Linked DNA regions of Alkalihalobacterium alkalinitrilicum. The protein of the gene in region 1 binds, or shares a complex with, the protein of each later gene. Links are inferred from orthologs where the notes say so. Each region holds a gene or a part of one and is shown in the gene's direction. Other genes may lie near its edges.

Region 1 (16,056 bases):
GCCTAGCACTTTGCTTTTGGTCAACCTCATTTTTAAAGTGAGGTGAAAGGATTGAAGTACCGTACAGTGTTTGACATTATTGGTCCAATCATGATAGGTCCATCTAGTTCTCATACTGCAGGAGCTGCAAGAATTGGTCGCGTGGCTCGAACGTTGTTTGGCAGAGAACCAAAATGGGCCAATATTTACTTTTATGGATCTTTTTCAAAAACGTATAAAGGTCATGGTACCGATGTGGCAATTGTAGGTGGTCTTTTAGATTTTGATACTTTTGATAAACGTATTACAAGTGCCATTCAAATTTCCAAAACAAAAGGAATTGAAATTAATTTTTATGAAGAGGAAGCGGTGACAGATCATCCGAATACGGCAAAAATTATTCTTGGTGATGAAACAGATAAATTGGAGTTAGTTGGGATATCCATTGGTGGCGGAAAAATAGAAGTTATTCAACTCAACGGTTTCGACTTAAGACTTTCAGGTAATCATCCCGCAATACTTGTTGTGCATAACGACCGCTATGGTGTCATTGCGAGTGTATCCAATATATTAGCCAAATACCAAATTAATATTGGTCATATGGAAGTATCAAGAAAGGAAAAAGGACAAGAAGCTCTTATGGTTATTGAAGTTGATCAAAATGTAGACGAGTCTTTACTAAAAGAGATGGAAGCTTTACCTAATATTCATAAAGTGACTAAAATCCATGACTAGTAAATTGGAGGTTAATGATGTTTCGAAATGTTGCGGAATTAATTGAGTTAGCAGAGTCCAATCAAATTCCAATTTCTGAAGTGATGATTAAGCAAGAGATGGAAGTATCGGAAAAAAGTCAAGAAGCCGTATTTTCTTTAATGGAAAAAAACCTCGATATTATGGAAGAAGCAGTGAATCGAGGAATAAAAGAAAACATTAAATCCGTATCGGGTCTAACTGGCGGTGATGCTGTTTTATTACAAACATACATCCAATCAGGAAAGTCACTTTCTGGAGATGTTGTTTTAGATGCAGTAAGTAAAGCTATTGCAACAAATGAAGTCAATGCTGCGATGGGAACGATTTGTGCAACACCAACAGCAGGTTCCGCAGGTGTCGTGCCTGGCACATTATTTGGATTGCAAAATAAACTTAATCCGACAAAAGAACAAAAAGTAAGGTTTCTTTTTACAGCAGGGGCCTTTGGGTTTGTGGTAGCTAATAATGCTTCCATTTCAGGAGCGGCAGGTGGATGTCAAGCTGAGGTAGGATCTGCAACAGGTATGGCAGCAGCAGCGATCGTTGAGTTAGCTGGTGGAACACCAAGTCAATCTGCTGAAGCGATGGCTATTGCTTTAAAGAATATGCTCGGACTCGTTTGTGATCCAGTCGCAGGTCTCGTGGAAGTTCCCTGTGTAAAAAGAAATGCAATAGGAGCATCGATTGCCATTGTTGCTGCTGATATGGCATTAGCAGGTATCACAAGTCGGATTCCGTGTGATGAAGTGATCGATGCGATGTACAAAATAGGGCAGACGATGCCTATTGCTTTGCGCGAAACAGCACAAGGTGGATTAGCGGCTACCCCAACTGGCCGAGAGTTAGAAGCTAAAATATTTGGGATTTCTCTTGATAAAAAATGAGTCATTTAGTACAACCTGTAACCATATTAAAGGGAGTAGGAGAAGAAACTGGAAAACAGTTGGGGAATTTAGGAATTCATACGGTTGGAGATTTGCTAGAATATTTTCCGTTTCGTTATGAAGATTATCGAATAAGAGAAATACATGAAGTACAACACGATGAAAGAGTAACGATCGCAGGGATCGTTCATAGTGAGCCAACCGTAAGGTATTTCGGTAAAAAGAAAACAAGACTATCTGTCCGGGTATTAATCGACAATGTACTGATTACAGCTGTCTTTTTTAATCAAGGATTTATAAAAAAACAATTACAGATTGGCAGTTCTATTACTCTAACAGGTAAATGGGATCGTCACCGTTTGACCTTAACAGTGAACGAATTTAAGCTTGGTGACGTAACTCGACAAGATGAAATAGCACCAGTTTATTCTGTTGGAGGAAACCTAAAGATGGCCACGTTAAAAAAAATAATCTATCAGGGACTAAAGGAGTATTCTAATGAAATTCCAGAAATACTCCCTCCTTTTATTTTAAAAAAGTATAAATTACTATCCAAAAAAGATGCTGTCCTAAGGTTACACTATCCACAAACATTGGAACTGGTCAAACAAGCTCGGCGACGAATGGTCTACGAAGAATTTCTCCTTTTTCAATTAAAAATGCAATCGTTTCGTAAGTTTAAGCGAGAACAGACAAAAGGTCTACCGATGCCGATTGAACGTGAAAAAGTTGAACAATTTATTCAGACCTTACCGTTTCCCCTAACAGGAGCACAACAGAGAGTCGTTAAAGAAATTATGAAAGACTTGGTATCTGATTATCGGATGAACCGCTTGTTACAAGGAGATGTTGGCTCAGGAAAAACAGTTGTAGCAGCTATTGCCATGTATGCAACGGTTCAAGCAAGTTTTCAAGCCGCTTTAATGGTGCCAACCGAAATTCTAGCGGAACAACATGTTAGTTCCATTACGGAATTATTATCTCCATACGGTATAGAAGTCGCACTTCTATCAGGGTCTATAAAAGGAAAAAAACGTCGTGAACAACTTGAAAGGGTACGAACAGGGGAAATACATGTCGTCGTTGGAACACATGCACTCATTCAAGATGACGTCCACTTCAAGAAGCTTGGACTCGTCATTACAGACGAGCAACATCGCTTTGGAGTAGAACAACGTCGTATACTTCGTGATAAAGGAGAAAATCCTGATGTATTGTTTATGACGGCAACGCCTATTCCGCGTACTTTGGCTATCTCCGTATTTGGTGATATGGATGTATCGGTTATAGATGAAATGCCAGCAGGAAGAAAAACGATTGAAACGTATTGGGTCAAACACGATATACTAGAGCGTGTATTACATTTTATTGAAAAAGAAATAAAAAAAGGTCAACAAGCGTATGTCATTTGCCCACTGATTGAAGAATCTGAAAAGTTAGATGTACAAAATGCAATTGATGTTCATGCGATTTTACAAGCTCACTTTAAAGACTATCGAGTCGGGTTAATGCATGGGCGTCTCCATCCATCTGAAAAAGACGAAGTAATGGAGGCATTTAGTAAAAACGAGTCACAGATTCTCGTTTCAACGACTGTTGTTGAGGTTGGAGTGAATGTTCCTAATGCAACCGTCATGTTGATTTATGATGCAGAAAGGTTCGGTTTAGCGCAACTTCATCAATTAAGAGGTCGGGTCGGACGAGGGGAACATCAGTCTTATTGTATATTATTAGCGGATCCAAAGTCGGATGTAGGAAAAGAACGAATGAGGATTATGACTGAAACGACTGACGGTTTTACACTATCCGAGCGAGATTTAGAGCTTCGTGGACCTGGTGATTTTTTTGGTCACAAACAAAGCGGTCTTCCTAATTTTAAAGTAGCAGATGTTGTTCATGATTACCGAGCGTTAGAAGTAGCAAGACAAGATGCGGTCGAATTTGTGAACTCTACTAGCTTTTGGAAAGATCAAGAGTATAAATCACTTGTTTATTATTTAGAAGAGCAAGGTATATTAAGTGGAGAAAAACTAGATTAACTATTGCTATTCAATAGTTGGAATTATATACTACTATTAGTACCTAGTCATATATTTAACTTTAAGAAAGTTAATGTCTCTTAAGGAATAAAAAAAGGCATCGTTTTCGCTATTTTTTGCGGGAATTATGTTTTTCTAATGGATGGTGGCGTACATGAAAAAGTCAAAAAAAGAACGCCAAAAGCTGTTAAAAGAAACGATTGAAACAAATCCATTTGTAACCGATGAGGAACTAGCTAAAACATTTTTAGTTAGTGTTCAGACGATTAGATTAGACCGAATGGAGTTATCTATACCTGAACTGAGAGAACGAATTAAGGATGTTGCTAAGCAGCAACTTGATGAAGTAAGAGCCTTACCAATTGAAGAAGTCATCGGGGAAATTATAGATCTTCAACTTGACGAAAGTGCTATTTCACTATTGCAAATTGGGAACGAACATGTTTTTTCACGAACGAAAATCGCTCGTGGACACCATTTATTTGCGCAAGCCAATTCGTTAGCAGTAGCTATTATTAATGATGAACTCGCATTAACTGCTAAAGCGACAATCCGGTTTACTCGCCAAGTTAAAGTTGGAGAGCGTGTGATTGCAAAGGCGAAAGTGTTAAAACATGAAAAAGACCGGACCATCGTCGAAGTGAGTAGTTTTGTCAATCAAGAAAAAGTATTCTCAGGTGAGTTTGTTATGTTCAGATCGAAACAATCATAAATTATGAACATCGATTGTTGGCGGTTTTTGGGTAGGTTTGTCAAAAGGTTTATCAGGTTTTTGTAAAGAAAAAGAAGGAATTAAGGCAATCGATATTTAAACTATTATTGACCGATGAAAGAAAAGAGGTTTGCTAACATGAAACTCGCAATTGATGCTATGGGCGGTGACAAGGCACCAAAAGCCTCTATTGATGCCGCCGTAAAAGCGTTAAACGAATTTCCTGATCTTGCTATTACATTAGTAGGAAATGAACAAAAAATAACGAAATATATTCAACCAAGTGATCGTATTACGATTTTACATACCGAAGAAAAGATTGAAGATGACGACTCACCAGCAACCGCGGTTCGACGAAAAAAAGGTGCTTCAATGGTTCTTGCTGTTAAAGAAGTGAAGGAAGGACGAGCCGATGCATGTATTTCTGCAGGTAATACAGGTGCCCTAATGGCAGCTGGACTCCTTTATGTTGGCAGAATCCAAGGCATTGATCGCCCTGCATTAGCCCCAATGTTTCCGACGGTTAATGGTAAAGGTTTTTTAATTCTCGATGTCGGGGCAAACATGGATGCAAAACCTGAACACCTAAACCAATATGCCATTATGGGAAGCATTTATATGCAAATGGTTCGAAAAGTGAAGCAACCGAAAGTTGGTTTACTCAATGTTGGGACGGAAGATGGTAAAGGAAACGAGTTAACAAAATTAACATTCCCTTTGTTACAAGAGTTAAATATTAATTTTGTTGGCAATGTTGAAGCTAGAGATCTATTAAATGGTGCTGTTGATGTTGTCGTTTGTGATGGTTTTACAGGCAATATTGTCCTAAAAGCGACAGAGGGAGCTGCCACTTCATTATTTACCATCTTAAAACGAGAATTAACAGGTAATCTTTTTAATAAGCTTGTAGCGGGCTTGTTAAAACCTAGTTTTATGAGAATAAAGAAAACGATGGATTATTCTGAGTATGGGGGGGCCGCTTTATTTGGATTAAAAGCTCCTGTCATTAAGTCGCACGGTTCATCTGATGAAGTTGCGTTCTATCATACTATTGTCCAAGCCAGAGAAATGGTAGAACAACAAGTTGTAACAACGATTAAAAATGAAGTCGCTAAACATAATCAACAAGCTGATTAATAAAGATTGATTAACATTACTAATAAAAGGAGAAAAAGATGGGAAAAATTGCGTTTATCTTTCCAGGACAAGGATCACAATTTGTAGGGATGGGACAAAATCTCATTGAAAATAGACCAGAGCTCCAGGCGATTTATGACATAGCTGATAAGCAGTTAGGTTATGCACTTTCAAATATAATGTTAAATGGACCCGAAGATCAGCTTAAACGTACTGAAAATACACAACCAGCATTACTAACGATGAGTGTAGCGGTATTAGAAGCATTGAAAGCATATGATATTACGCCCGATTATGTTGCAGGTCATAGTTTAGGTGAATACAGTGCACTTGTTTGTGCGAAAAGTTTATCGTTTCAAGATGCTGTTCATGCTGTTAGACAACGTGGATTGTTTATGGAGGAAGCTGTACCAGCCGGTGAAGGTGCCATGGCTGCTATATTAGGAATGGACCGTGAAGCATTATTAGAAGTTACGGAAGAAGTGTCTAACAATGGTGATGCGGTTCAGTTAGCGAATTTAAATTGTCCTGGACAAATTGTAATTAGTGGTACTGCAGAAGGAGTTCGTAAAGCTTCGGTGTTAGCGAAAGAAAAAGGAGCTAAGCGAGCACTCCCATTACAAGTCAGTGGTCCATTCCATTCGTCTTTAATGAAACCAGCGGCTGATAAGCTAACAAACGTATTGGACGGAATTACAATTTCAGAAGCAAAAATTCCAGTTATTGCGAATGTTACGGCTGCCGTCGTAACCGATTCTAAACAAATTAAAGAAAAACTGATTGAACAAGTGTATTCTCCGGTACTCTGGGAAGATACAGTTCGTCGCTTACTGGATCTTGGTGTCGACACTTTTATTGAAATAGGTGCAGGGAACGTATTAAGTGGTTTAGTGCGTAAAGTTGAACGAAGAGTCAATGTGTTTGCAGTGAATGATATGGAATCCATAGATGCGATGTTATCGAAGTTGAAAGGAGAATAAAACATGCTGAACGGAAAAGTCGCACTAGTAACTGGTGCCTCAAGAGGAATCGGAAAAGCAATTGCTCTTGAATTAGCACAAAATGGTGCAAAAGTAGCTGTGAATTATGCAGGAAGTAAAGAAAAGGCAGAAGCGGTCGTGAATGAAATTACCGAAAACGGTGGAGAAGCATTTGCGATCCAAGCGGATGTTGCGATTAGTGAAGATGTACAAGCAATGATTAAAGAAGTAATTTCTACGTATGGTTCTCTAGATATATTAGTCAACAATGCAGGGATTACTCGCGATACACTTGTCATGCGTATGAAGGATGAAGATTGGGACGCTGTAATCAACACCAATTTAAAAGGTGTCTTTAATTGTGCTAAAGCAGTGACTCGTCAAATGATGAAACAACGTTCAGGTCGTATTATTAATATTTCTTCTGTCGTTGGTGTGTTAGGAAATGCAGGACAAGCGAACTATGTTGCAGCAAAAGCAGGTGTAATCGGATTAACGAAGTCATTAGCTCGTGAGCTTGCTAATCGTAATATTACGGTCAATGCCGTTGCACCAGGGTTTATTGAAACTGATATGACGGATCAATTAACTGATGACATTAAAGCGAGTATGCTAAATCAAATTCCATTAGCGAAACTAGGACAACCTCAAGAAATTGCTCGTGTTGTAAGGTTTCTTGCATCTGAGGATAGCAGTTACATGACGGGGCAAACACTTCATGTAGATGGCGGAATGTACATGCCATAATAAATCTTTCTTTTTTGCTTTTAGAAAGGATTTGCTTTTATTAATCGTTTCATGCAAAATAGATACGATGTTATTTTGTACATAAAATAAGATAATAAGTAACCTTTTTGAGAGGAGGTGAACGGAAGATGGCAGAAACTTTAGAGCGCATTACTAAAATTATCGTTGACCGTCTTGGGGTTGAAGAATCAGAGGTAAAGCCTGAATCTTCATTTAAAGACGATCTTGGTGCAGATTCATTAGATGTGGTTGAGCTTGTTATGGAATTAGAGGACGAGTTTGACCTTGAGATTTCTGATGAGGAAGCTGAAAAAATCTCTACTGTTCAAGATGTAGTTAGCTATATTCAAAGCCAACAGTAGTTCTTGGATAGGAAATATATAGTATGAGGCTACTCAAATTATGTGTCCGCCCCTCTAAGTCGATACAGAAAAATGAGGAGTTCTGCACGAATTTGAGTCAGCCTCTTGCTTTTCATCCCAGCTAAGGCAGTTTGGAGGTAAGACATGCCAAATTCTTCAAGGCATTATCGAAAAAGATATACAAACCATCATGGAGACCGAAAAAGACAACCACGTAGACTTACTTTGTCGTTAAAGCAAAAAGAGAAGTTTGATGCGTTGCTCCAAAAAATCGGTCTAGAATTTAATAATAATAAATTGCTTATTCAAGCTTTCACTCATTCATCCTATGTGAATGAGCATCGAATTAACTCAAGTCATGATAACGAACGACTTGAATTTTTAGGAGATGCGGTTTTAGAGTTAGCAGTTTCACAGTATTTATATAAAAAGTTTGATACGATGAGTGAAGGAGATATGACCAAGCTGCGTGCTGCCATTGTCTGCGAAGCTTCCTTAGCTAATCTAGCAAATGAGTTGTCATTTGGTGAATTAGTATTATTAGGGAAGGGCGAAGAAATGACAGGAGGAAGACAACGACCGGCGCTGCTTGCTGATGTTTTCGAATCCTTTATTGGATCACTTTATTTGGATCAAGGACTTGATTCTGTATACTGTTTCCTCGATAAAACGATATATCCAAAGATTAATGACGGTGCTTTTTCGCATATGATGGATTTCAAAAGCCAATTACAAGAATTTGTCCAACGAGATAACATCGGGCAAATTCATTATGAAATTGTACAAGAAAGAGGACCAGCGCATAGTCGTGAGTTTGTTTCAGAAGTATTATTAAATGAACAAATCCTCGGAGTGGGAGTAGGGCGTTCAAAGAAAGAAGCCGAACAACATGCTGCTCAACAAGCATTACTAAAATTAAGTGAAAAACTATAAAAACGAGGGAGATAATAGTCTTTCTCTTATGTATTGAGAAACCCCCACTTTTCTGAAAAAAAAAGTGGGGGTTTCTACAAATATTCTAAATTACATCACCATTTATGTTATTTACGAAGGCGACCTAATTCAGAAACGATCGCGTCTAATTCAGATACACTAAAGTTACTTTGACGCTGTACTAAATCATAAATATCTTTTAAATCTTCGTATTTGTCGGTCTCAAAACTTGCAGCTTTTAAGGCTCCTGCATTGACAATTTGTAACTTCTTCTTTATTTCCTCTAACATATATTCGATATTTTCACGGCTCGAAACAGATAAATCCATTTTAGCATTCCTTTCTTTTTGAAGGTTTCATGCGGTTATCATATCATAGAATAACTCATTTGTCTTAAAACATTCATTCAGAGAACTTTTTGAACAACTTCGATTAGTGGTATGATAAAATAGGAAAGTTGTTATTTACACTTTAGGAAAGGTTACTTTTTTAAAGAATTAAAGTATATGAAAAGACATTGATTTTCTCCACTCTTGGCGAAAAATCCTGTTTTTCTAATTATTGAGGGGGAAGGAACATGTTCCTCAAACGATTCGAGGTAATGGGCTTTAAGTCATTCGCAGACAGGATGACAATAGAATTCGACTCTGGAGTAACAGCTGTCGTCGGCCCGAATGGAAGTGGGAAAAGTAATATTTCGGATGGGATCCGTTGGGTACTTGGTGAACAATCGGCAAAGTCACTACGGGGATCAAAAATGGAAGATATCATTTTTGCAGGTAGTGATACGAGAAAACCATTAAATTTTGCAGAAATTACGCTAGTTCTTGATAACCAAGATCAGCATTTAGCGATAGATTACACTGAAGTAAGTGTCACGAGGCGAGTATATCGTTCAGGTGAAAGTGAATATCAGCTTAATAAGCAAACCTGTAGATTGAAAGATATTGTTGATCTATTTATGGATTCCGGTTTAGGTAAGGAAGCTTTTTCTATTATCGGTCAAGGAAAAGTAGAAGAAATATTAAGCAGTAAAGCTGAAGACCGCAGAGTTATTTTTGAAGAAGCTGCGGGAGTACTTAAATATAAAAACCGTAAGCTTAAAGCTGAAAAGAAGCTCTGGGAAACACAAGAAAACTTAAACCGTGTAGAAGACATTCTTCACGAATTAGAAGGACAAATTGAGCCTTTACGAATTCAATCATCAGTTGCTAAAGATTTCTTACAAAAAAAAGAAGAGTTAAAAGAAGTTGAAGTAGCATTAATGGTCTACGAAATCACCGAACTCCATGAAAAATGGAAAACGGAAAAAGCGCAGTTACAATCGTTAGAACAGAGTCGAGATGAACTTTCTTTAAAGGTTAAAGAAAAAGAAGAAAAGTCTGAGAGTGTTCGTGCGGAATTGCGTCAACTTGATACGTCATTAAATGAGCTTCAAGACGAATTGCTTCAATCAAGTCAGGCCCTAGAAAAAAGTGAAGGGCAAAAGGAAGTTCTAAAGGAAAGAAAGAAGAACTTTCACTTTAATCGAGACCAACTCATTAAAACGATCAACGAGCTCAAAGAAAAAAGGCAGTTGCTCGACAAACAATTAACGGCTGAAAACGAGTCATTACGAAAAATTGAAAAAGAATTTCAAACGAGAACAATGGAGTTAACGGAACGTCAAGAACGATTAGCCTTAGCGCAAGAAGACTTAGAAGGTGAACTTGACCGTTTAAAGTCAGATTACATAGAGATTGTAAATGAGCAAGCTTCGATTCGGAATGAAATTCGTTACCTAGAAGAACAAGTCACTGTAACAAGTCGCAAAAAGAAAATATTAATTGAAGATAACGAACAACTTCTTCAGTTACGAGAAGAAGTGTTGTTAAAGAAGGAAGAGTACGAACGACTCGTAAATAATCGCCAAGAGGACCTCCATGGAATAGTAGACCAATTCCGAGCTTTAGAATCTAAGCTTGAAAAATTAAATAAAGAGTATGAGACTAGACAAACACAACTTTATGAAGCCTTCCGCATAATTCAACAAGTTCGTTCTAGGAAAGATGTTATTGAAGAAATGCAAGCTGATTTTTCTGGTTTTTTTCAAGGAGTCAAAGAAATTTTAAAAGCAAAAAATAAACAACTCCAAGGGGTTGTTGGTGCAATTGCAGAGTTGGTCAACGTTCCAAAACAGTATGAAACAGCAATTGAAATTGCGCTAGGTGGAGCTACTCAACATATAGTTGTTGAAACAGAAGAAGCAGCGAGACAGGCCATTGCATTTTTGAAAAAAAATGGCTTTGGTCGAGCAACATTTTTACCGTTACCTGTCATTAAAGGACGTGGAATTCGAGCAGACGTGATTCAGCAAATTGAAAGGCACGACGCTTTTATTGGGATTGCCTCACAATTAATTCATTTTGATCCTAGATATGATCAAGTGATTGGAAATCTGTTAGGTCATGTGATTATAGCGAAGAGTATAGAAGGAGCGAATGAGTTAGCACGTAAAATTGGCTACAGCTACAGAATCGTTACAATAGAAGGTGATGTCGTAAACCCAGGAGGTTCGATGACAGGTGGAGCTATTAAGCAAAAATCCACCCCTTTAATCGGGCGGCAACGAGAGTTAGAAAGTTTAACCGAAAAACTTATTGGAATGGAAGACAAAACAACAAAATTAGAGTCGTATGTAAAAGAGTTGAAACTACAGTTACAACAAAATGAACAAAAATTACAACAATTAAGAGAAGCTGGAGAAGTAGCTCGTGAATCAGAGCGGGAATCGAGAAACTTCCTTCGTGAAGTGGAATTAGAAGAGAAAAGCGTCAATGAACGCCTCTCTTTATTTGATCGAGAACAGGACTTACACATGAAAGACGAGGAAGCTGCGATACGGAGATTAGAAGCGCTATCTACTGAATTAAAGCAATCTTCAGCTACAACTGCGCTTCTTGAAAGTCAAGTTAAAGAGATCGAAGCAAAACAAAAGCTACAGCAAACGTCCAAGGAAACCATTCAAGGTGAATTAACCGACTTAAAGGTAAATCTTGCAAAAGATGAAGAAAGGTTAGCTAATCAACGTGAGACAGTCGTGCGTCTCAAACATGAAGTTGAGGAATTAACTGCAGTGTTAAAAGATACCGAAGAACAGTATTGGTTACTTGAAAATGAAATGAATAATAGTACAAGTGGTGAGGGTCATCTAGAACAGAAAATTGAAGTGAGCCGAAAGAAAAAAGACGAAGCGATCACACTTATTAGTCAAATTCGTCAAGAGCGAACTACAAAACAAACTATATTAGATGAGCTAGAAGCGAGTTTAAAAATAGAAAAAGGTCATATAAAGTTACTACTTGATGAATTACATCAATGTGAAGTTCTAACAAACCGTTATGATGTACAATTAGATCATCGTTTAACACATCTTCGCGAAGAATATGAGTTGAGTTACGAAGCGGCAAAAGTCGACCACCCATTGCTCATCCCACTAGATGACGCAAAAACGAGGGTAAAATTAATAAAACTTGCCATCGAAGAACTTGGAACAGTGAACTTAGGTGCGATTGAAGAATACGACCGTGTTAGTGAACGTCATCAATTTCTCCACGACCAAAAAGAAGATTTAGTGATGGCAAAAGAAAATTTATATCATGTTATTATGGAAATGGATGAAGAAATGACAAAGCGCTTTAAAGAAACTTTCGATCAAATTAGCGCCCATTTTAAAGTTGTTTATCAGCAATTATTTGGTGGTGGGCATGCTGACTTAGTTTTAACTAATCCAGAGCAATTGTTAACAACAGGGGTAGAGATTATGGCTAGGCCACCAGGAAAGAAATTGCAAAATCTCGCTCTTTTATCGGGTGGTGAGCGTGCATTAACAGCAATCGCATTACTATTTTCGATTCTTAAAGTAAGACCAGTACCGTTTTGTGTATTGGATGAAGTTGAAGCTGCATTAGATGAAGCAAATGTTAACCGTTTTGCTTCTTACTTAAAAGCTTTTAGTGGTCAAACTCAATTTATCGTCATTACTCACCGGAAAGGGACGATGGAAGAAGCAGATGTACTTTATGGTGTAACAATGCAGGAGTCTGGAGTTTCAAAGCTTGTTTCCGTCAAATTAGAAGAAACGAAAGAATTAATTGAAAGCTAAGGAGGAAATAAGATGAGTTTCTTTAAAAAATTAAAAGAAAAAATTACGGGTCAAACAGAATCAGTTACTGAGAAGTTTAAGTCCGGGCTAGAAAAGACAAGAGAATCATTCGTTGGAAAAATGAATGAACTTGTTGCACGCTACCGAAAAGTAGACGAAGATTTCTTTGAGGAATTAGAAGAACTGTTAATTAGTTCAGACGTAGGTGTTGCAACTGTCATGGAATTAATTGATGACTTAAAAGATGAAGTCCGCCTTCGCAATATAAAAGATACATCGGAAATTCAACCTGTCATTTCAGAAAAATTAGCTGAACTTTTACAAAAAGAAGAGGAAGATACTTCACTAAACATTCAGGATAATGCAATGACGGTTATTCTTTTCGTTGGTGTAAACGGCGTTGGTAAAACAACGACGATTGGGAAAATGGCACATATGTTTAAAGGACAAGGGAAGTCTGTACTCTTAGCAGCGGGGGATACGTTCCGTGCGGGTGCGATTGAGCAGTTAGAAGTATGGGGAGAACGTGTCGGGGTAGATGTTATTAAACAACAAGCAGGAAGTGACCCTGCAGCAGTCATGTTCGATGCAGTTCAAGCCGCTAAATCAAGAAATGCGGATATTTTACTTTGTGATACAGCTGGTCGATTACAAAATAAAGTGAACTTAATGAAAGAGTTAGAAAAAGTAAAGCGTGTGATTGAACGTGAAGTTCCCAATGCACCGCATGAAGTTTTGCTCGTACTCGATGCAACGACAGGTCAAAATGCAATGAGTCAGGCTAAACAATTTAGTGAGACAACAGATGTTAGTGGAATTGTATTAACGAAGCTCGACGGAACAGCTAAAGGTGGAATTGTCCTTGCGATCCGTCATGAATTAGATATTCCAGTTAAATACGTGGGTTTAGGTGAAAAGATGGATGACTTACAGCCATTTGACGCCGAGCAGTTTGTTTATGGACTTTTTAAAGATGTACTTGAAGAAAAGCTTGAAGAAGAAGAAGAAAATTAATTATTTAATAAAGGTAGTTCTAAAAGTGAGATAAAATAGCGAGTGAACCTTCTCGGACACTTTTTATCCTCCTTATGAACACTTTGTTTTAGTAAGTAAAAAGTCTTTCAAGAAAAAAACTTGACACTCATTTTCTTTTCGTGTAGTATGATTTCTTGTAAAGGGAATTCACTTAACAAGGGGATGGTCCGTTTGCTCGATAAAACATTAAGGATGAATTATTTACTTGATTTCTATCAGTCCTTACTAACATCTAAGCAACGACAGTATATGGAACTCTATTATTTAGATGATTTTTCCCTAGGTGAAATTGCCGAAGAATTTGAGATTAGCCGTCAAGCCGTTTTCGATAATATTAAGCGGACAGAGGCAATGCTAGAGGAATACGAAGCAAAATTATCGCTTCTCGAAAAATTCGAGCAGCGTTCCAACTATATTGCACAGTTAAAATCGGCAATCTTAAAACCAGAAGCGACTCCTGAAGAGATCATGAGCGTCATCGAAGCTCTTGAAAAACTAGAGTAGGAGGCGACGGCCAATGGCATTTGAAGGTTTAGCGGAACGACTGCAAAGTACGATGCAGAAAATCCGTAGCAAAGGAAAAGTAACAGAAGCTGATGTTAAAGAAATGATGCGAGAAGTTCGACTTGCGTTATTAGAAGCAGATGTTAACTTTAAAGTTGTAAAAGAATTTATTGCACGTGTAAAAGAGCGTGCCGTCGGACAAGAAGTATTAAAAAGTTTAACGCCTGGTCAGCAGGTTATTAAAGTAGTAAACGAAGAGTTAACTTCTTTAATGGGCGGGGAACAAAGTAAAATTGCGGTTGCTAATAAGCCACCAACCATAGTTATGATGGTCGGTTTGCAAGGGGCAGGTAAGACGACAACAACGGCAAAGTTAGCAAACCACTTACGAAAGAAACATAATCGTACACCAATGCTCGTTGCAGCAGATATCTATCGTCCAGCCGCGATTAAACAGCTTGAAACATTAGGAAAGCAACTTGATATGCCAGTATTTTCATTAGGTGATCAAGTGAGTCCAGTGCAAATTGCTGAAGAAGCGATTAAGAAGGCAAAAGAAGAACATAACGATTATGTCATTATTGATACAGCGGGTCGTTTGCATATTGATGAAGAGTTAATGGATGAGTTAAAACAGGTAAAAGAAATTACCAAACCTGATGAAATTCTCCTCGTTGTAGATGCGATGACAGGCCAAGATGCCGTCAATGTTGCTGAGAGCTTTAACGAACAGTTAGATATTACAGGTGTCGTATTAACGAAGCTCGATGGTGATACTCGTGGTGGTGCAGCTTTATCTGTTAAGGCGGTCACCAATACTCCGATTAAATTTGCGGGTATGGGTGAAAAAGTTGATCAACTTGAACCTTTTCACCCAGAGCGAATGGCATCAAGAATTCTTGGCATGGGAGATGTTTTAACTTTAATTGAGAAAGCTCAATCGAACGTCGATGAAGAAAAAGCGCGTGAGCTTGAAAGAAAAATGCGAACGATGGACTTTACGTTCGACGATTTCTTAGAGCAGCTCGATCAAGTTAAAAGTATGGGCCCATTAGATGAACTTCTTGGAATGATGCCGGGCATGAATAAGGTGAAGGGCATGAAAAATCTGCAGGTCGATGATAAACAAATCGGTCGTGTAGAAGCGATTGTCCGGTCGATGACAAAACAAGAAAAGCAAGACCCTAGCGTTATTAATGCAAGTCGTCGTCGTCGAATTGCTAAAGGAAGTGGTACATCGATCCAAGATGTCAACCGACTTTTAAAGCAGTTTGAAGATATGAAGAAGATGATGAAGCAAATGACAAACATGGGGAAAGGAAAGAAAAAAGGAAAAATGCCTTTTAAGTTTCCATTTTAAAATCAGTTTTCAATTTTTCCTAGTTGCAAGCTAGTGAAAATTACTATAATATAAATTATTGTGTGAAATTATTTGGAGGTGTACAACGAATGGCAGTTAAAATTCGTTTAAAACGTATGGGATCTAAAAAATCCCCATTTTATCGTGTAGTAGTAGCAGATTCTCGCGCACCGCGTGATGGACGTTTCATTGAGGAAATCGGTACTTACAATCCGTTAACTCAACCAGCAAAAGTTGAAATTAAAGAAGAGAAAGCTTTAGACTGGATGTTAAAAGGTGCAAAGCCTTCTGACACAGTTCGTAACCTTTTCTCTAAAGCTGGTTTAATGGAAAAGCTACACAACGAAAAAAACAGTAAGTAATCAGCATTTATAATTTGAGTTCAAAAAGAAGGACTAAAAGAGCCAACGAAGAAATTCGATAGCTACTTATCTTAGACTTTTTGAACAACCTTATTATGTCTGAAACGAAAGGGAATGCAATG
Region 2 (14,859 bases), 3.2 Mb from region 1 along the record:
TTGTTGTAAAAGACGGTCAAGTGATTGGTATGGGCGCACACTTAAAAGCTGGTGAGCCACATGCAGAAGTTCATGCTATTCGAATGGCAGGTGATAAAGCTGAAGATGCCACGATTTATGTAACGTTAGAGCCTTGCAGTCATCATGGAAAAACGCCACCTTGTGCTGATTTAATTATCCAATCAAAAATAACACGAGTTGTTATTGCAACAACTGACCCTAATCCGAAAGTTAGTGGTAGAGGAATAGAAAAGTTGAAAGATGTTGGGATAGAAGTAGAAGTAGGCCTTATGAAAAAAGAAGCCGACGAATTAAATGAAGTCTTTTATCACTTTATTAAGACTAATAAACCATTTGTTACGTTAAAATCAGCTGTGAGTCTTGACGGAAAAATTGCAACAGTTACAGGTGATAGTAAATGGATTACTAGCAGTGAAGCTAGAGAAGATGTTCATTACCTGAGACATACACACGATGCGATTTTAGTTGGTGTAGGTACAATATTAGCGGACAATCCATCTTTGACAACAAGAATGCTGACGGGTGGAAAAAATCCTATTCGGGTTATCCTTGACTCCAAGTTGCGTACCCCTTTAGATTCAACCGTTGTGACAGATCGTTGTTCTAAAACCTGGATTATAACAACAGATTATGGTAATAAGATGAAAAAAGAGAAATTAGAAAAACTAGGCGTGACTGTCCTATCTTTAGGAGAAAATATTAGAATTGAAAAACTTCTAACCATTTTAGGAGAAAGAGGCGTTACTTCATTATTTGTAGAAGGTGGAGCGACGGTCAATTCAAGTTTTCTACAAGAACGAGCAGTCAATCAAGTCATTACGTACATCGCACCGAAAATCATTGGGGGAAAGACTGCCCCAAGCTCATTTGGTGGTGAAGGGTTTCAAACGATGGCAGATGTGTTAGAGCTTGAAGTTAAACAAGTCAAACAAATGGGCCCTGACATAAAAATTATTTCCGTTCCAAAGGAGGGATAGCATCATGTTTACAGGGATTATTGAAGAGTTAGGTATAATTGAAAATATTAGGCAAAATAACGAAGCAGTTGTTATGACAATTGGTGCCGATCAAATTTTAAAAGATGTACATTTAGGGGATAGCATTGCTGTAAATGGAGTCTGTTTAACAGTAACTTCGTTTGATAATCATAAATTTACAGTAGATCTCATGCCTGAGACGGTGAGAAGTTCAAGCTTAAAAACGTTACAACGAGGTTCAAAAGTAAATTTAGAGCGTGCAATGGCAGCGAATGGACGGTTTGGTGGTCATTTTGTATCTGGTCACGTAGACGGTGTCGGGAAAATCAAAAAACGAGAAGCGGTTGACAATGCTGTGTATTACCAAATAGAAATATCTCCTGAACTCAGAAGGTATATTCTTTTTAAAGGATCTGTAGCAATAGACGGGACAAGTTTAACGGTGTTTGGTGTTGATGAAACATCTTTTACCGTCTCAATTATTCCACATACTTTAAGTGAAACCGTCATAGGTCACAAGCAACCTGGGGATATTGTAAATATCGAATGTGATATTGTCGGGAAATACATTGAACAATTTATTACAGAAAGAATACCACAACAAGGAATAAAAAACTCGTTAACGGAAAGTTTTCTAGAAGAACATGGGTTTAAATAAAAAAGGGGGGAAGATCATGTTTGATCCGATTGAAGAAGCCATCTATGAGTTAATGCAAGGTCGAGTTGTCATCGTGTGTGACGATGAAGATCGTGAAAATGAAGGGGATTTTATTTCACTAGCAGAGAAAACGACACCAGAAGTGATTAATTTTATGATTAAGTACGGAAGAGGCTTAGTTTGTGCACCGATTACAGAAGAACGTGCAAAACAATTGGACCTATTCCCGATGGTCGATCATAATACAGACCCACATGGAACGGCTTTCACAGTAAGTATTGATCACCATACTACAACCACAGGAATTAGTGCCCACGAGAGGTCAGTAACGGTTCAAGCATTAATTGACGAAGATACGAAAAAACACCACTTTAAACGACCAGGTCATATCTTTCCTCTGGTAGCTAAAGATGGTGGAGTGTTACGGCGAGCGGGCCACACAGAAGCCGCAGTGGATTTAGCTCGTTTATCCGGAGCGAAGCCTGCAGGCGTCATATGCGAAATTATAAATGATGATGGAACAATGGCTCGTGTACCTGATTTACGTAAAATTGCAGATGAGCATGAACTGAAAATGATAACAATTAAAGATTTAATTGAATATCGTCATAGAAAAGATAAATTAGTCGAAAGAGAAGTGGAGATTAATTTACCGACAGAATTCGGAGATTTTAAAGCTATTGGCTATACAAATGTGTTAGACGGCAAGGAGAATATTGCATTAGTAAAAGGAGAAATTCTATCTGACGTTCCAACGCTCGTACGGGTCCATTCCGAGTGTTTAACAGGTGATGTATTTGGATCGCAACGTTGCGATTGTGGACCACAACTGCATGCCGCTCTTGCTCAAATTGAACAAGAAGGAAAAGGTGTCCTTCTATATATGCGTCAAGAAGGGCGTGGTATCGGTCTTATTAATAAGTTAAAAGCTTATAAGCTACAGGAAGAAGGTTATGATACTGTTGAAGCGAACGAAAAGTTAGGCTTTGCTCCTGATTTACGTGAATACGGGATTGGTGCCCAAATTCTTCGTGAGTTAGGGATTACGCAAATGAAATTATTAACTAATAATCCAAGAAAAATTAAAGGTTTAGCAGGTTACGGGTTAGAAGTAGTAGACAGAGTTCCACTTCAACTACCACATAACATCAATAATGAAGATTATTTAAAGACAAAGCACGAAAAGCTTGGTCATATGTTACACTTCTAAAAAAATATTAAGTGAAAGAAGGGGTTAGACCCCTACATAAGGAGGAAGTATTAATGGGAAAAGTATTTGAAGGAAATTTAGTTGGTTCGGGATTAAAAGTAGGAATCGTAGTTGGTCGATTTAACGAATTTATTACGAGTAAATTATTAAGTGGTGCAGAAGACGCTCTTAAACGTCATGGTGTTGCTGAAGAAGACGTTGATATTGCATGGGTACCAGGTGCATTTGAAATACCGCTAGCAGCAAAAAAAATGGCTGAAACAAATAAATATGATGCTGTTATCACACTCGGAACGGTTATACGCGGTGCAACACCACATTTTGATTTTGTTTGTAGTGAGGCGGCAAAAGGAGTATCTCGACTTACACTTGATACAGGAATTCCAGTTATTTTTGGAGTACTAACAACGGATACGATTGAACAAGCTATTGAACGAGCAGGAACAAAAGCAGGCAATAAGGGATGGGATTCAGCGACTTCAGCAATTGAGATGGCAAACTTAAGTCGTTCTTTTAATCAGTAAGCTCGGTTGATTTTTCCGCAACAACTTGAAATTAATTGTAAGAGGAGAGCATGACAGTTACTACCGTTATGCTCTCTTTTTTATTTAGAGCATGAATAGTTTGTTGACTACAGTGAATTGTTGGAAACCCTTTACAACTTCCATTTGCAATGGTATTCATTGGCATGGCGTAAGCGCTAAATGAAAAAGTATATTATTTATTCATTAACGTTTTCACTCAACTGACATATTATATAAGTAACGTTTCTCGTTTTTTTTTCTAAACATCACACAATATTTGATGAGAATGTGATAAAATTTAATTTGGTAGCTTACGCATGACAGTTTTTAGAAAGATTGAAGAGGGATTGATATGTTAATAAAATATAAATCTACTTATAAAAAGATTGCGATGGGGCTATTGTCGTACATGCCGAATCAAAAACAAATAAAATTGTTACAAGAAACAATAGAAAAGTATGAACATGATAACAGATGGCAATTATTCTTATGGAAAGAAGAAGATATTGTCGGGGTAATAGGAATCTATGAAGACGTAGACGGTGATTTTGAATTATGTCATGTTTGTGTAAATCCCTCTTTCCGTGATGAAGGGATTGGAAAAAAAATGCTTCAAGCTGTACAAGAAAAAATTAATGGTACACTTCGACCTAATCAAGATACAAAAGAGTTTTATACGGCATGCTTGTTAGATGTGTAAGGGTGGACTCCAAAATAAAGTGTTTGTCACACTAAGAACGAAATTAAATGCTTCTGGGAAAAAGGCATTTAAAACGGGTAAAGTGATGAAACGAACACTTTTGAGTCACCCTTTATTTTTTGTTTGGAATAGACTTTATCCCGCACCAACTGGCAGTATTACCCCCACTTCCAGACTTCGAGGAATTAATGAAGGATAAGTGGGGGACAAGTTGCAAGTAACAATTTGAAAAGTAATTATCTTATAGCTCTTACTTAGTAAAAGGCCTGAATAACTTACTAATAACTTACTAATTGGCTTTGAATCTTTTTTTTATTTGCTGTTGTCTAGCTCGCTCATTAATAACGTCCGCACGGTTTCGAAGGGAATGTTTGTTGATCAGGTAATGATTATTCAAGTCACTAGGAGCGCCCCATTGAAGCTCTTTTTTTGTACAGTGGTTTCTACAGACTCGAAGGAGCTCTTCGTTGTTAATTGGGATGTTGTAATCTTGATAAGGAGCTTTTTCTTCGATGTCTTTTTTTATGTTTGGTAAGTCTTTGAGTAATTGGTCGCTATCTACACCTAAATCATGTATTTTTGAAGTTTCTTTTGTAAAAAGTTGTTGAGAACTAATGAGCATTCGTTCAGCACCTTTGTAATTTTTTCGACGATAATGATAAAGAGCAACAGCTAGTTGAATGAACCCAACCCAAACTTGTTCTTTGGCACCTGCTTCGGATTTCCAGTATTCTTCTAAAACTTCATGACATTCGAAAAAATCACGTTCAACATGAAAGTAAAGTAAATAATCAATATAAGCTTGTGGATATTTCATGAAATGAGCCTCCATAGAGAAATTTAGTCAAAGTGTATCATAAGTTATTTTCATATGAAACTAATTGGCTTTTTTTATGGAAATAAACAGAGCGCTCCTAATAAAATATGATATAATCCTGTCTAGCAACGGTTTTTAATAGAAATTGGTGATGATATGAATAATCAATATAGTGTGAAACTAGATGCATTTGAAGGCCCCTTAGATTTATTACTTCATCTTATTAATCAAGCAGAAGTAGATATTTATGACATTCCAGTGGCGAAAATTACAGATCAATACATGCAATACATTCGAACGATGCAAGAGTTACATTTAGATATTGCAAGCGAATATTTAGTAATGGCTGCGACATTATTGGCTATTAAGAGTAAGATGTTACTTCCCAAACAACAAGAGGTATGGAATGATACGGACGATAGTATTGAAGTGGATGAAGAAGATCCTCGTGAAGAATTAATGATACGTTTAATTGAATATCGAAAGTATAAAGAAGCAGCAATGGAGTTACAAGATCGCCAGGTGGAACGTTCATTAATTCATACGAAGCCACCTGTTAATCTCGAAAGGTTTTTTCCGCAAGAAGATCGGAAAGAAGTAACATTAAAGGGAATTACTCTTTATGATATGTTAGAGGCTTACCAATCGATGCTTAAACGAAAAAAAATGCAAGCACCTGTTGCTAAAACCGTAAAAGGTCAAGAATATTCAATTGAGAATAGAATGGGTGAAATTATGGAGGATCTAATCCGAACAGGAGGCAAACGAAATTTCTATTCATTATTTCCTGTACGTGAGCGATCACATATTGTGATTTCATTTTTAGCTATTTTAGAACTAATAAAGAAAAATGCAATAATTTGCGAGCAAGAAAATAACTTCTCAGACATCATGATTTACATCAAGAAGGAGGGCTCGTTTCATTGACATTGTTTAATTCAATTAATTTAAGTGAAATGAAAGGTATTATTGAAGGATTATTATTTGTAGCTGGAGAAGACGGACTAACAGAAGAACAATTAGCCGATATTTTGAAAGTTGAAACCGAGACAATCCAAGATGCAATCAATGACCTAAAAGCAGACTTGAAAGAAACGAACCGTGGACTACAATTAATGGAAATAGCTGGTTCATACCAATTAACGACAAAACCTGAACACGCCATCTATTTTCAGCAACTAGTAGAAACGCCAGGACATACGGGGATATCTCAAGCTGCACTTGAAACTTTAGCCATTATTGCCTACAAGCAGCCGATCACACGTGTTGAGATAGAGGAAATACGTGGTGTTAAAACAGAAAAAGCGATCCAAACCTTAACTGCTAAACTTTTAATAAAAGACGTAGGACGAGCTGAAGGTAGTGGTCGGGCGATATTGTATGGAACGACGAAAGAGTTTCTAGATCATTTCGGATTAAAATCATTAAAAGACTTACCACCTTTACCTGATCAAGTGGATGAAGGTATGCTAGATGAAGACGCTGATCTTTTCTTTAAGAAGTTTGAAGAAGGTATGGATAGTATGTTTAATGAAGATACCAATAAAAATTAACGTGACATAAAGATATACCATGACGATTTCGTACTATTATGTTTTTCTACTCTGTGGCGAACACATGATATAATAAATAAAACTAAGTTTACAGTTAGGAGAATTGTTGTGATTATTCTAAAGGCTAAAGGAATTGAACTGGAAAAGGAAAAGCCCAACACATCAGAAGATTTTTTCAATCGTTCCACTGTAATTTATAATGAAAATGGAAAAGAAAAAGAGCTGAATGTATTATATGTTCGTTTTTTTGATGAGCAGGCATCAGAAATCTCTTCATTTAAAGAAAGTCCAATTATAACCGTTGATCAAAAAGAAATATATTTTAAGGACATAGTTGCATTAGTTTGTTTATTACAAAACCCTGGAAATAAGGAAAAAAAGCGGATTTATATTAATGAATTGAAAGAGTTAGAAGCGGTATTTACAGATGTAAATTCTGAACAGATCAAAGCGATTATGAGTGACCTTATGACACAAGGAAAAAGTCAGTTATAAAATGGTACATATAAAGATATTGTTTTCTTTAATTTTTAAAGGCGTTCTTGTCCGAAGTGTCGTATAATATAATTAACATAAAAGTGGAGGTGTCGCCAATGGCCAATACATTGGTTGAAAGCCAATTAACTTTAGCGCATGATACATTAAAAGATATTTGTGGAAATATAAGTGAATATTTAAATGGAACAACACTTAGTGACATGTTAAGTGAAGATGGGCAATCAGATGAAGAGTTTTTTAAGGCGGTTCTTTCTTCTTTGCGTCGTGTTCTAGTTTTTTGTGAAGAAGGTAAAGAAGCAAGTGAAGTTATATTAAATGGAAAAACATTTCGTAAAGCTGCGGCTGAAAAAACGTTATATTGGATTTATCATCACTGCATCGAAGAGTTCTTTAATCCGCGCATAGATAATTGGTATGAAGATAGTCGATCAGCATATACAGGTAAAAATGCTATTAAATTTTCAAAATCAGTGCCAAACTCATTAAAAGACTTAATGAAGACGATTGAAGGTCCATTTCAATCAATTCGTGAAGAATTAGAGTATTATGAAACTGATTTTCAAACGAAAATGATTCATTCAAAATAAACAAAAGCGAAGCCATTTTAGGCTTCGCTTTTGTTTATTGTTTATTCATTTCTTGGTGCTGTGGGATCACAAGTGGGCATCGTTGTCTCACTAGCTTCTGCTAATTTCATTAAGTAATAACATTCTTCCCTTGCCATATGATCAGCCATTAATTCTGAGAAAGTACCTAATAATTTATTGTTCATCTCTAATTCTTCGAGTTCTCTAAGAAATACTTTGAACAGTTCAATTTCTAATTCAACTTGATTATTAAAACGATGCAATGCGGGGAATTTATCGACATTTGCTCGTAGGTACCCAGCAAGTTCTACTGCTTTAATATAAAAATCCTCAAATGATTCCGTAAATTCTTCGCTTTTTTTACTTAGTTTTTTCTCTACCATATCTAGTTCTCCAGTAATGGCATCTGCATGACCAGCTGCATCAAGGAGCCAAACGAGGTGGTGATGTAGTGGGTGCGAAATAGGTGGAATTTCACCTTTGACTAAGTAAGGAAGAATTCGTAAATATTCTTCAACTTCATTTACCATATGATTTAAAAAAGTAGGGGGAAGCCCGATTATAATGTCACCGACTAAATGTTTGCGAATTAAGTGGAGCTTAAATTCTCGAATATCTTTCGCTTGATCAAACGAAGATTCTGTAAGTTGAAGTAATGGATCACCACTTATATCTTGTCTTGCAGATTCTAATAATTGGTCAAAAATATCAATATACTGTTTAGTGATTTCGACTTCATCTTTCTCAATAGGAGAAAGTGCGTCACGAATAAACCTAGCATGATCTCCTAAAACTTGAAGCCAAAATCGATGTTCAAATAATGCAACTTGTTGAAAATTATTCATAAACTCCTCCTGGATTTGTAGTCAACATAACTATATGTATCAAGTGCCCAGATTGTGATTTTTCACCAATTAGGATTGTCTAGGCATATAGTAAAGCGATGACGTCGAATTGAAGGAGGAATGCAATTAATGGAAGCATATCATGAGCAACTTAGTGAATGGGTAGAAAGTATAGAATCGACTTGGATTAAAGTGGAAGAGAATGTTAAACAAAATCTTGAAAGTAACTGTGTAAAAGGCTTTGAAGACAAATTATCGCATTTTAAAAGATTATTAGAAAAAAGGCCAAATCAAAATCAATTACAAATAGAAGCGTATGATTTATATCAAAATTGGGAAGATCTTTTTCTTAGAATGAATAGGAATGACCAAGGAATTCATATGAATAGTATTGCACTACAACCAGTTCCGATCGGTGGACATCAATTGCCGCCGCTCCCATATCCATATGATGCTCTTGAACCTTATATTGCTGCAGAAATTATGAGGTTACATCATCAAGAACATCATCAAAGCTATGTGGACGGTTTAAATAAAGCCGAGAAAAAAATGGAGCAAGCTAGAAAAACAGGTGATTTTGATTTAATTAAACATTGGGAACGGGAAGCAGCGTTTAATGGTGCTGGTCATTATTTACACACGATTTTTTGGAACAATATGAGTCCAAAAGGTGGTGGTGAGCCAACTGGTGAACTGGCGAACCAAATCAAAAAGAATTTTGGAGGTTTTCAACAGTTTAAGAAACATTTTTCAGAAGCAGCTAAAAAGGTGGAAGCTGTAGGTTGGGCAATATTAGTGTGGGCACCACGTTCACATCGCTTAGAAATTTTGCAGGCGGAAAAACACCAAAATTTAAGTCAATGGGACGTTATTCCATTATTAACTCTTGATGTTTGGGAACATGCGTATTATCTTCAATATAAAAATGAACGTGAAGACTATATTAATAATTGGTGGAATGTTGTAAACTGGCCAGATGTAAACCAACGGTTTTTAAAGGCAAGAGAATTACGGTGGAAACCATATTAAAGAGAGGAGGCCGACCAGTTATGGTCAGCCTCTGTTTAAATATGGAAAAATTTTATTATCTCGTTTTAGAATAATTTAAGCTATTGAAAGAACTGAAGAATGTATTCTTTTAAATCAACAATTCGAGGATTTTCAAATCGTTTATCGGTACCTGCAATTATGATAGCAGCTAGAGTATCATTTTTGTGGAGACCACCGTGTTCACCACCATCAACATGAAGTGGAGCTCCTTCTGACTGAAAGGTATGACCTGGTTTTGCTGTTAACAAAACGGAAGGATAATCGTTACTATTCAATGAGCTTATCAGCTGATTTAGAACATCTGGATAATCAGTATATTTCAATTTAGACTGACTACGATCAACTTCAATTCCAACAATTTGTTCATTTCCTTCCCATTCCCATGTTTGGCCGTACCGATCAATCCAAGGCCCGCCAGGTCTAAAACGGAAGCCTTCTTTATAATCTGGTGAAATGACGTATACCCAATTTTCATCAACCCATGAAGCAAACTGAACACGTTTATCTGTCATAGCCACTTCTGCAAGTCGTGGGACTAATTGGATATCTTGCATTGGATAAATGTATGACATTCTATGATTATTCGCAATCGCAATCTCACCATGACTGACGTTATCCGTTAATTGAGCAATGGAATATTCGTTATAAATTTCATCTAATGGAATGGCCATCGTTAATTCATCGTCTAACAACTTGTCTTGCCCATGGTCGCCAAATACGATAAAAATATTTTCCTCTAAAGCTTTATCCCAGCTTTCATAACTATTTAATATTTCTTGAAAGAATGTTTCAGCTCTTTCAAATCCGACACGATAATGCGGACTATTTTCATGAGCTTCTTTATCAAAATCTGGTAAAAAAACCGCTAAAAAATCTGGTTGTTCTCCTTGTTTAATCATCTCACTTACGACTTTAACTGAGTACTCATCATTTAAGCCAAAATTGGATAGGAAAGTGTCAGGTAATTCTTTGTCTTCGATGACTTTGGGTTTAACTGCACTTCCGAAGGCTAATAGGTCTGGACCTTTTGTTTGCAATGAGTCGTTTAAATTTAGCCATTGGTCAAGAAGAACAGGAAGTGTCATATCGTGAGTGGTTTTTCCTCGATAAATGAGAAAATTGACGGAACCTGTTGAATATTTTTTTTGTTGTAATGCTTCATGTATCGTTGTGACTTTAGGACTTAAATGGGAATTGTTCAAATGGTATAAAGAATCCATCAAACTTTGCCGCATGCCGAGTTTGACCATCTTTTCTATGGTTGAACCGTAATCTACCATTCGATTTTCATCTGGTTTATACCAGACAAGTCCAGGGACTTTATGGGAATTTGGCATCTGGCCTGTCATTAATGTACTTTCAATAACGACAGACATCGATGGAAATGGGGCTACTAAATCCTTGTGATACTGTCCGTTTTCAATTAAAAATTCAAGAGCAGGTATTTTTCCTTTTTCTTTACTATTGTCAATTAATGATCCCATCATCGAATCAATCATGACGAGAACTACTTTTTTATTTGGTTTGATTGCATCATTTTCAAGCTGTTGTATGGAGGCACCACCTTGATCGTTGGCTCCTTGGCAAGCAGATAAGAATAAAAGGATAATAACTACAACTATACGAAAAAACATATTCTCACTCCTTATTGACTATAGGTATTAATATAAAGAGAATCTCCTTCGAGCCACTCTGCAAAAAGTACATCTTTTTCATCGGTAACACCATGTGAACTTAGCTGTTGTTTTAACCAAGTTAAGTTATAGCCACTTGCTTTTAAGTTGTTATAAAGGATCTCGCCATCTAGAATTAAGGTTACAGGTAGGTAAACTTTTTGAGGCGATAGATTTAATTCTTGTTTATTCGGTAGATCGTAGTTCGATTTTTTTAAAATACTTACTGAACCATTTGCTTCCAAAATGCCATAAGCTACTTCACGAACCGAAAAAACATCTTTTTCTCTAAGTAAGTGTTGAAGTTGGTTAATATCTAGGTGGTTTTTCTTTAGTTGTTGATAATCTATTTTGCCTTCTCTAATAACGATGGCTGGGTTCCCTTCCAAAATACTTCTTGTTGCCTTAAATTTTTGTGTTAACCACTCAACGGAGTAGATTAGCGTCCCCCAGATAAAAACGGCATAAAGTACGTATGGAACACCTATTTCTTTATCATAAATAGCGTTACCAACAAGTTCACCTAATACAAGTGCTGATATAAAGTCAAACGGTGTTAATTGAGTAATTTGTGTTTTACCTAAGACTTTTGTAATGACTAAAAGTGCAAAAAAACCAACAATTAGTTCTGTCGTTAAATAGAAAAAATTTGTATTCAATCGTTTTCCCCTCAGCTTAAAATGAAAGTTATTTTTTAGAATGTCCCAACAATGGAATAATTACTCAAAAAGAAAAGGAGTGAGCGTTAGTGCTCAACTCCTTTCATTTGTTTTATCAATCGATCTAGTTTTGGTAGTAGTTGGTTTGATACCGTTTGAATAGTATGAACTTCGCTGCCTTCTATATCGATCGCACCTTTAAATACGGTCTTGATTTTTCCTTGTTCGGTTTTCCAGTATGTATCAACATATTGATGAAATAGTTTCCAAAAAAGAATAACGCCTTCGACTTGCTGAGGTGAAAATATCATAGCTAATTCTTTATCTGTAAGGCCGTGTGATACAGGTGCATCTTCAATCGCTTTTGGGTGAAGATTACTCACTTGTTTGGAAATAGACTCACGAACTTGTAACGCTTGTAAAAAAACAAATGATCTCCATTCTTCAAGAAGAAGTTCATTCTCTGTTGTTTCTTTTTTTGCAAAATTTTCAATAAGTTCTATTTGCTGCTTTGATAATATTTCTTGCTTTTTTAAAGCACGATATAAAAACACAAGAATGATGAACATCAAGATATTAACAATGAGAATACCAATTACCGTAAATAGATACAATTTTAACACCTCAAGTATATTCCATTATTTTCCACCATTTTTTTAGTTTTATTATCAAATAATACAAGCGTAAGATTTTTAAAATTCAAGGAGGAACTAATATGACAGTTGCAAGCCAAGTGAAACAAACGTTAGCAGGATTAAAAAGTGCACAAGCAAGTTTTGAAACTTTTGCACTTCAAACAGAAAATCAACAAGCTAAGCAAATGTTTCAAAATTTAGCACAACAAACACAAGGAATTGTAGATACGCTAAGCCCAAGACTACAAGAAATTCAACAAGAAGAACCGCAATATAACGACTAATACGACTAGAACAAGGTTGATGATCATATCAACCTTGTTCTAACAATTATAACAATGAATTGGTTGGTTTACATATTAATGCCGTATATTTGTCAAACTATCATTAACACGAAGCTGAGAATAGGGTGGTTCCAATGAAAAATCACTATTTTAAGTTAATTGTTTTATTTATTGTTTTCATTGTTTGTGGTTGTGGTCAAATGAACCTTCAACAACAGGAACAAACACCGCTTTTTGTTGGAAAAGAAGCATTGGTAGACCAAACAAAAGCGGATAATGCAAAAAAGATTATATTATCAATGGAGGAAGTGATTGAAGTTACAGGGGTTTCTAATAAAGAAAACATTTATATTGCTCCAGCCGTTAAACACTTTGATCGCTTACATCTTAAGGGTATTCGAGCAGACGGTTTTGAGAGAATAAAAAAACGGTATCCTAATTCGACTGTTTTTCTTTCAACAGATAAGAAAATATTTATGGAACTTGAAAAATTAGAAAAAGAACTGAAGGAAAGAAGAGTTTCTAAAAAAGATTTAGAAAAACGTTTAAAAAAACTCGAAGAAGATATGAAAGGGTAAAGTGAGGAGAGAACATATGTCGGATCAAAAGAAAAAAAACTTAACCCCAGTACAACAAGAATACCAAAAGTTTGCAAGTGAACATGAAATTAAACGGCCAGCTTTGAAAAATTGCATACGAGCATTTTTTATTGGTGGACTTATTTGTTTATTAGGACAGTTTGTACAAACTTTCTTTTATACGTTTTTTGATTTTACGGAACGAACAGCGGGTAATCCGACTATAGCTGTTATGATATTTCTTTCTATTTTATTAACTGGTTTTGGGGTGTATGACCGCATAGCTCAATTTGCAGGGGCAGGAACAGCAGTACCCGTTACGGGTTTTGCCAATTCAGTTGCCAGTGCGGCAATCGAACATCGAACCGAAGGCTATGTTCTAGGGGTTGGAGGAAATATGTTTAAGCTTGCTGGGTCTGTTATCGTATTCGGGACCGTTGCGGCCTTTGTTATTGCTATTATTAAAACGATTATTATTCAATGGGGGGGATTTTAAATGCTTACAGGCCATCGAACTTGGGTTTTCGAGAATAAGCCTGTTATTTTATCTACTGGAACGGTCGGTGGTCCTTTTGAAGCAAACGGAAATCTACCTGAAGACTTTGATACGCTTCACGAAGATTTGTGGATGGGACAAGATTCATATGAAAAAGCTCATCGAATTCTATTTGAGGAAGCTTGTAATAAAGCCATCGAAAAAAGTGGGCTGGAGAAAGAAGCAGTTGAATTTATCATTGCAGGTGACTTAGTTAATCAAATTACACCAACAAGCTTTGCTTGTCGAACATTAAGTATTCCGTACATTGGTTTATTTGGTGCTTGCTCTACTTCGATGGAAGGTTTAGCCATTTCATCATTTATCCTGAATGGTGGAGGAGCAAACTATATATTAACAGGCTCTTCGAGTCATAATTCAGCTGTTGAGAAGCAATTTAGATACCCGACAGAATATGGTGCGCAAAAGCCACCGACGGCTCAATGGACCGTTACGGCTTCTGGTGTTGGTTTAATTGGAAAAACAGGAAATGGACCGAGAGTAACATCGGCCACAATTGGAAGAGTCGTTGATATGGGGTTAAGTGACCCGTTTAACATGGGTGGAGCTATGGCACCTGCTGCTGTAGATACGATTGAAGCACATTTAAGAGACCTGCAAATTGGTCCAGAATATTATGATTTAATTGCAACAGGTGATTTGGGTAAAATTGGACATTCCATCGCAATTGATCTATTAGGTAAACATGGATTACAACTTACAGAAGAGCAATTTCAAGATTGTGGAATGATGATTTATCGAGAGAGTCAACCTGTATTAGCTGGAGCTAGTGGTTCAGGATGTTCTGCCGCCGTTACTTATGGACACTTACTTAACCGAATGAAAAGAGGAGAAATTAACCGAATGCTGATCGTTGCAACAGGAGCTTTACTATCACCACTATCGTTTCAACAAAAAGAAACGATTCCATGTATCGCCCACGCCGTTGCAATTGAAGCAGGGAGGTGACTAAAAAGGATGATATTCTTTTGGGCTTTTGTTGTTGGAGGACTTATTTGTGTAATTGGTCAGATTTTAATGGACGTAGGAAAACT

Evidence for each region.
Region 2: the proteins of smc (region 1) and BK574_RS10460 are in contact, whole or in part, in a crystal structure (PDB 3ZGX), measured with the Bacillus subtilis proteins. The link is inferred for Alkalihalobacterium alkalinitrilicum from one-to-one orthologs.

Annotation. Positions count from the first base shown.
Region 1 is NZ_KV917368.1:5,412,119-5,428,174, forward strand. What follows is about bases 8,804-12,873. They hold smc (chromosome segregation protein SMC), read left to right. Parts: upstream 8,804-9,106; coding sequence 9,107-12,673; downstream 12,674-12,873. Other genes in these bases: BK574_RS26225 (DUF1128 domain-containing protein), read right to left, coding at 8,804-8,858; ftsY (signal recognition particle-docking protein FtsY), read left to right, coding at 12,686-12,873. Also shown: sdaAB (L-serine ammonia-lyase, iron-sulfur-dependent subunit beta), read left to right, coding at 52-714; sdaAA (L-serine ammonia-lyase, iron-sulfur-dependent, subunit alpha), read left to right, coding at 732-1,619; ATP-dependent DNA helicase RecG, read left to right, coding at 1,616-3,658; transcription factor FapR, read left to right, coding at 3,813-4,370; phosphate acyltransferase PlsX, read left to right, coding at 4,509-5,507; fabD (ACP S-malonyltransferase), read left to right, coding at 5,546-6,487; fabG (3-oxoacyl-[acyl-carrier-protein] reductase), read left to right, coding at 6,491-7,234; acpP (acyl carrier protein), read left to right, coding at 7,363-7,596; rnc (ribonuclease III), read left to right, coding at 7,741-8,529; more of BK574_RS26225, read right to left, coding at 8,637-8,803; more of ftsY, read left to right, coding at 12,874-13,687; BK574_RS26240 (putative DNA-binding protein), read left to right, coding at 13,880-14,212; ffh (signal recognition particle protein), read left to right, coding at 14,226-15,572; rpsP (30S ribosomal protein S16), read left to right, coding at 15,662-15,934; BK574_RS26255 (KH domain-containing protein), read left to right, coding at 16,054-16,056. UniProt on the Bacillus subtilis protein: Required for chromosome condensation and partitioning.
Region 2 is NZ_KV917368.1:2,235,451-2,250,309, reverse strand. Bases 4,076-6,948 are described here. They hold BK574_RS10460 (segregation/condensation protein A), read left to right. Parts: upstream 4,076-5,063; coding sequence 5,064-5,834; downstream 5,835-6,948. Other genes in these bases: BK574_RS10450 (hypothetical protein), read left to right, coding at 6,569-6,948; scpB (SMC-Scp complex subunit ScpB), read left to right, coding at 5,849-6,460; BK574_RS10465 (DUF309 domain-containing protein), read right to left, coding at 4,380-4,907; BK574_RS10475 (GNAT family N-acetyltransferase), read left to right, coding at 4,076-4,090. Also shown: bifunctional diaminohydroxyphosphoribosylaminopyrimidine deaminase/5-amino-6-(5-phosphoribosylamino)uracil reductase RibD, read left to right, coding at 1-998; ribE (riboflavin synthase), read left to right, coding at 1,003-1,656; BK574_RS10485 (bifunctional 3,4-dihydroxy-2-butanone-4-phosphate synthase/GTP cyclohydrolase II), read left to right, coding at 1,673-2,866; ribH (6,7-dimethyl-8-ribityllumazine synthase), read left to right, coding at 2,920-3,390; more of BK574_RS10475, read left to right, coding at 3,743-4,075; more of BK574_RS10450, read left to right, coding at 6,949-6,955; BK574_RS10445 (DUF3907 family protein), read left to right, coding at 7,054-7,545; BK574_RS10440 (DUF2935 domain-containing protein), read right to left, coding at 7,587-8,390; BK574_RS10435 (superoxide dismutase), read left to right, coding at 8,511-9,419; BK574_RS10430 (alkaline phosphatase family protein), read right to left, coding at 9,500-11,074; BK574_RS10425 (YetF domain-containing protein), read right to left, coding at 11,086-11,772; BK574_RS10420 (hypothetical protein), read right to left, coding at 11,859-12,395; BK574_RS10415 (DUF1657 domain-containing protein), read left to right, coding at 12,488-12,691; BK574_RS10410 (hypothetical protein), read left to right, coding at 12,826-13,269; spoVAC (stage V sporulation protein AC), read left to right, coding at 13,286-13,765; spoVAD (stage V sporulation protein AD), read left to right, coding at 13,766-14,773; spoVAE (stage V sporulation protein AE), read left to right, coding at 14,783-14,859. UniProt on the Bacillus subtilis protein: Participates in chromosomal partition during cell division. May act via the formation of a condensin-like complex containing Smc and ScpB that pull DNA away from mid-cell into both cell halves.